Regions from separate parts of the Pseudoalteromonas sp. NSLLW218 genome, predicted to be linked through region 2. Evidence: predicted binding sites of a transcription regulator. Region 2 holds the regulator's gene; each other region holds the start of a gene.

Region 1 (2,191 bases), on a different contig from region 2:
TAAAACCATGGAGGAAAGCCTTCAAATAATAATAAAAATTTCAATGTTGTATTGTAGTTGTTGAGGGGTTAAACAGTCAACGAATGCTGTATAGAACAATACGCTTACCTAAGCGGTACTTTGTTTTGATTGCTCGTTTAAACACTATTATTACAGGATTTCTATTGTGTAAAATTCTGTAATCTATTGTTTTATATTGTTCAAATACATTCCATTTTTAACAAAAGTGGTACAGAATATTTACAAGCTGCAAAGTATAAGTAAATTATATAGGCAGGCCACACTTAGTTTGTTGTTAGACATCATATTATTAATATTACAAAGGTTTAAAGGAATGAACATGAAAATAGTTACAAAGTTAGGGGCATTACTTTTAGGTTTATACTCATTTTCGAGCGAAGCAGACATACTCCACGTAAATGGTTATTACCAAGGAGTAGGGATAGGGTCTACGCAAATTGATGTATACGAGAGTGATAGCATACAGTTTACAACGCTTTACGGCCGGTTTGGGTATCAGTTTTCGCGATACTTTGCATTAGAAGGGCGTATAGGTTTTGGGTTAAATGATGAGTCAACTCCTCTAAACGGAATTGTTTACACTCAGAACCCACAGGACGGTTCGCTTAGCTCAGAATTCATTAAGAGCGAAATCGATTCAAGCCTTGATTTGCAAACAAGTATATTTGTAAAAGCTAATTATCCAATTTCATCTCGCGCTGATGTGTTTTTATTTGGTGGCTATGGTAGAAATAAATTAAGTTACAATGAAGGCGACTTAAAAAACCTGGCAGAATCAATAACTGGTACAGATACAAACTCTACGCTAATAACGGAGCAAAACTACGACGAAGGCGGCGTAACGTACGGAACTGGCGTTGACTTTAGGCTAACTCAACGCTGGCAATTAAGTGCAGAATATCAATATTTTGATGCAGACCAAGGCGATATTTACGCACTTAATTTATCTGTGATTTACCGTTTTTAACTGCATATGCGCTACTCGTTTTTAGTAGCGCTACTTCAAAATATTAAAACAGGTTATTTTATAATAAAGACGTTTTTCCTCATACATACCACCTCGGTAAATCCTAATTTAATAGAATGAATAAATTTCATTTAGACATCTATACATCTAGAGGTTGATATTTTTTACTTTCAGTTCATAATTAACCTTCGGTTTTTATGAGCAGGAGTAAAGTATGCCAATTACAGTAAAAGACGAGTTGCCGGCCATTGCACGTTTACGTCAAGAAAACGTATTTGTAATGCCAAAAACACGTGCAAAAACGCAAGAAATACGCCCAATGCGTTTGGCTATTTTAAACTTAATGCCTAATAAAGTAGAAACCGAAGTTCAGTTTATTCGCTTGCTTGCCAACTCGCCTTTGCAAGTGAACGTAGAGTTACTACGCCTCGACACTCACCGCAGTAGCAGTAATTCAGAAGAGCACCTTGATACCTTTTATCGTTATTTTTCAGAAGTAAAAGACAACAATTACGATGCGCTAATAGTAACTGGTGCGCCACTCGCCCATTTAGAATACGACGATGTAGCGTATTGGGATGAGCTAAAGGTCATTATTGATTGGGCCGAGCAGCACGTTACCTCTACGTTATTTTCGTGTTGGGCAGCACATGCAGCGCTATATCATCGCTACAATTTAAAGCGCGATTTAAAAGACGAAAAACTGTGTGGCGTATTTACCCACCAATGTTATTTTGATCACGGTGCACTGACTCGCGGATTCGACGACACCTTTTTGGTACCGCACTCACGTTATGGCCACATTGATATAAATAAAATAAACGCCTGCGATGAGCTAGTAGTACTGGCAGGTTCTGAGCGAGTAGGGGCTTACTTACTTAAAAATAAATCGGGTAGCCAAGTGTTTATAACTGGTCACCCTGAGTACGACGCCGACTCGCTAAAAGCAGAATACGAGCGCGATTGTAAAAAAAGTCCTAATGCACCAAAACCCGAAAATTACTTTCCAGATGACGATGCAACCAAACAACCTTCAAAAACGTGGCAAAGCCATGCTTTTTTACTTTTTTCGAACTGGTTAAATTACTACGTGTACCAAACCACACCGTATGATATTAATTTAGTTAGCCAAGATGTGAGGACTAACAACTATGCCGAATAACGCGCCTACAAATAATAAACACGCCGAAATAAGTGCAGCAT
Region 2 (2,191 bases):
TCTGAGTGTCCGTTAATATATTTAGTGGTTGAATGCACCACAATATCTACACCAAACTTAATAGGGTTTTGTAAAGCAGGCGACAAAAACGTGTTATCTGCTGCAACCAAAGCCCCGCATTGCTTAGCCACATCAGTAACCGCTTTAATATCTGTTAAACGAAGTACTGGGTTACTTGGGGTTTCTATCCAAATAAGCTTAGGTTTAATTACTAAAATTTGTTGAAGGCTTTCTTCTTTTGTTAAATCTAATATTTCGAGCTTTAGTAGTCCGCGTTTTTGTAAAGATGTAAATAAACGATAGCTGCCACCATAACAATCATGTGGAATTACTAACGTATCGTCACTATTAAGTAGCTGAGTAGCTAAATGCACGGCAGCCATGCCTGTAGCTGTAATTATGCCACGAGCGCCACCTTCAAGCTTAGCAAGCGTCTCAGCTAAAATATCACGATTAGGATTACCGCTACGACCATAATCATACTCACGCTTAGTATCAAAGTCGGCAAACGAATAAGTAGTCGATAAATAAATTGGCGGTACCACCGCACCATGATGTTTATCAGCATCAACGCCGTTACGTACAGCAATGGTTGCTTTGTTTTTTTCGCTCATATTCGTCACCTGATTAATTTGGATGTTTAGACGTCCAAAAGAGTAAGTTATCCGTTTTGATAAGTCAAAGTATTTTAAAGCTCTAGATGGCTATAAGTAGAAGGAGCCTCTGCGAATAACACATTTTAGCTCACAAAAGTGTGCCTATCTTTACACTCACAATAGGCTTATTAAGATAGATCGGTATCTATTATTTGACTATCTTTTTTAAATCGATAGAATTTCACGCATATTTACACGCTTTTTATACCGTGTGAGAAATTAATAATCTGAGGCAACGATACATCTTATGGCTAAATGGAATGGTGAGTATATTCACCCATACGCAGAACACGGTAAAAAATCAGAGCAAGTTAAAAAGATCACCGTTTCGATCCCGCTAAATGTATTAAAGGTATTAACTGACGAACGTACACGTCGTCAAATCAATAACCTTCGCCATGCTACAAATAGTGAATTGCTATGTGAGGCATTTTTGCATGCTTTTACTGGCCAACCTTTACCAAATGACGATGACTTACGTAAAGATAACGCCGAAAAAGTGCCAGAAGAAGTTAAAAAAATAATGCAAGAAATGGGTCTAGAAGTACCCGTTTTAAACGAAGAATAAATATTACAAAGACAAAAAAACCTCAGTAATTACTGAGGTTTTTTTATGTCTAAATTTTATTGCATAGCTCTACTGTATAGATTTACTGCATATAATTTTCTGGCAAATCAATTTGCGCAACACCTGACTCAACAGCAGCTAGGGCAACAGCTCTTGCTATACGCGGCAGTAAACGAGGGTCCATTGGTTTTGGAATAATATACTGTGCACCAAACTCTAATTTATCTACGCCTGCTGCTTTTAAAACTTCTGCAGGTACAGGCTCTTTAGCAATACTACGGATAGCCTCAACTGCAGCAATTTTCATTTCATCGTTAATAGCGCTTGCACGCACATCAAGCGCACCACGGAAAATAAACGGGAAACATAAAACATTGTTAACCTGATTAGGGTAATCAGAGCGCCCTGTTGCCATAATTAAATCGTTACGTGCGCCGTGCGCAAGTGCAGGATCAATCTCAGGATCTGGGTTTGAACATGCAAACACAACTGGTTTTTCAGCCATTAGCTTTAAATCTTCAGCCGCTAATAAGTTAGGGCCAGAAACACCTACAAACACATCAGCATCTGCAATTACATCTTGCAATGTACGCTTATCTGTATTGTTAGCAAAAAGCTGTTTATATTCATTTAAATCATCGCGGCGGGTATGAATAACACCTTTGCGGTCAAGCATATAAATGTGTTCGCGCAGTGCTCCGCACTTAATCAACAGCTCCATACACGCAACAGCGGCAGCGCCAGCCCCTAAACATACAATAATTGCATCTTCAATTGACTTACCTTGTACTTCTAACGCATTTAACATGCCCGCAGCCGTTACAATCGCAGTTCCGTGTTGATCATCATGAAAAACAGGAATGCTACAACGCTCTATTAATGCTTTTTCAATTTCAAAACACTCTGGTGCTTTAATATCTTCAAGGTTAATACCACCGAATGTATCGGCAATATTGGCAACCGTATT
Region 3 (2,191 bases), on a different contig from region 2:
ACGCTGGGTTTGCAGGGTTTGCTTGAAGTTGCTCAATGTACGCTTGAGATTTTTCAGCCCAATCGCCAGGAAGTTCATTGTTAATACGACGCTTGTATTCTGACGCTAGCTCTGGGTATGCTTTTGCGTATGCTGCAAATTTTTCGTCCCAGCTTGATTCAAGCTGTTGACCTTTTTCTTTGCTATCCCATTGTGCGTAAATATCATCAGGAATTTCGAACGCATCGCCAGTCCAACCTAAGAATTCGCGAGACGCTTTAATTTCGTCATCACCTAGTGGTGCACCGTGACAATCGTGGCTACCAGATTTATTAGGTGAGCCGTAACCAATAATTGTCTTACAACAAATTAGTGATGGCTTATCGGTAATGCTTTTAGCTTCTGCAATTGCAGCACTAATAGCATCGCTATCGTGGCCATCAACACCACTAATTACATGCCAACCGTATGCTTTAAAGCGAGCTGGCGTGTCATCTGTAAACCAACCTTCTACTTCGCCATCGATTGAAATGCCGTTGTCATCCCAAAATGCAACAAGCTTACCTAAGCCTAGAGTGCCTGCAAGTGAACCTGCTTCATGAGAAATACCTTCCATAAGGCAGCCATCGCCCATAAATGCATAGGTAAAGTGATCAACAATATCGTGACCTTCACGGTTAAACTGTGCAGCTAGCGCTTTTTCAGCAATTGCCATACCTACGGCATTTGTGATCCCTTGACCTAATGGACCCGTAGTAGTTTCGATTCCTGGTGCATAGCCGTATTCTGGATGACCTGGTGTTTTAGAATGCATTTGACGGAAGTTTTTAATTTCGTCCAGTGGTAAGTCGTAACCACTTAGGTGCAATAGAGAATAGATAAGCATTGAACCGTGGCCGTTTGAAAGAATAAATCTGTCACGGTCAGCCCACTCTGGATTCGTTGGGTTATGTTTTAGATAATCGCGCCATAATACTTCTGCGATATCAGCCATGCCCATAGGGGCTCCAGGGTGGCCAGATTTGGCCTTTTGTACTGCGTCCATTGACAAGACGCGAATAGCATTTGCAAGTTCTTTGCGAGATGGCATGAATTCTCCTACCTTATATGTGTATTTGCGCGGGTATTTATGTGTTTGTTTATGTAACCAAATAACTTGGATACTGTTATGTATCCATTCTTACTTATTGTGGGGGCGGTGTGCAATTAAAAACCCCAGAAAAGGCAGCATTATGAATTTTTTTTGAGACTAGAACGACATTCGTAATTTTATTTAGACGTCTAGGCGTAAAAACACTATGCAATGCGTTTTGTTTTCGATAAAATACGCCCCTTAATTTTTTAGCGCTAATACCGACATTTGTGAAGCGCAATATTTGTGAGCAGAAATACAATGGCAAAACATTTATTTACTTCTGAATCTGTTTCTGAAGGTCATCCGGATAAAATCGCCGATCAAATCTCTGATGCGGTACTTGATGCAATCCTAGAGCAAGACTCTCAGGCTCGCGTAGCGTGTGAAACTTACGTTAAAACCGGTATGGTTATGGTTGGTGGTGAAATCACTACTAGCGCATGGGTTGATATCGAAGAAATTACACGTAAAACAATTCGTGACATTGGCTACACAAATTCAGACATGGGCTTTGATGCCGATTCATGTGCAATTTTAAACACTATTGGTAAACAGTCTCCAGACATTAACCAAGGTGTTGACCGTACTAGCCCAGAAGAGCAAGGCGCGGGCGATCAAGGCTTAATGTTTGGTTACGCATGTAACGAAACAGAAGTACTAATGCCTGCTCCAATTACTTACTCACACCGTTTAGTACAGCGCCAAGCGCAAGTACGTAAAAGCGGCGAGCTTAACTGGTTACGTCCAGATGCAAAATCTCAAGTTACTTTTGCATACGAAAACGGCAAACCAGTAGGTATTGATGCTGTTGTACTTTCTACTCAGCACAGCGAAGACATTTCACAAAAAGATTTAGTAGAAGCTGTGATGGAAACAATCATCAAGCCTGTACTTCCTGCAGAACTTATTACAAGCGCAACTAAGTTTTTTATAAACCCAACAGGTCGTTTTGTAATTGGCGGACCAATGGGCGATTGTGGTTTAACTGGTCGTAAAATCATTGTAGATACATACGGTGGTATGGCTCGTCACGGTGGTGGTGCTTTCTCTGGTAAAGATCCATCAAAAGTTGACCGC

The links. The regulator MetJ, encoded in region 2, represses methionine synthesis genes. The targets are predictions, from matches to a motif close to TAGACGTCTAGACGTCTA.
Region 1: metA (homoserine O-succinyltransferase) is a predicted target of MetJ. The motif match lies at 1,121-1,138, and genes of this name have one in related genera.
Region 3: metK (methionine adenosyltransferase) is a predicted target of MetJ. The motif match lies at 1,254-1,271, and genes of this name have one in related genera.

What each region holds. Positions count from the first base shown of each region.
Region 1 covers NZ_JADYWO010000005.1:157,037-159,227, forward strand. The annotation lists gene ettA (energy-dependent translational throttle protein EttA) at 1-9, opposite strand, end outside; gene I6E80_RS09210 (outer membrane beta-barrel protein) at 341-988, shown strand; gene metA (homoserine O-succinyltransferase) at 1,203-2,150, shown strand; gene I6E80_RS09220 (homocysteine S-methyltransferase family protein) at 2,140-2,191, shown strand, end outside.
Region 2 covers NZ_JADYWO010000001.1:73,007-75,197, reverse strand. The annotation lists gene metB (cystathionine gamma-synthase) at 1-614, opposite strand, end outside; gene metJ (met regulon transcriptional regulator MetJ) at 904-1,224, shown strand; gene I6E80_RS00300 (malic enzyme-like NAD(P)-binding protein) at 1,307-2,191, opposite strand, start outside.
Region 3 covers NZ_JADYWO010000005.1:48,459-50,649, reverse strand. The annotation lists gene tkt (transketolase) at 1-1,069, opposite strand, end outside; gene metK (methionine adenosyltransferase) at 1,373-2,191, shown strand, end outside.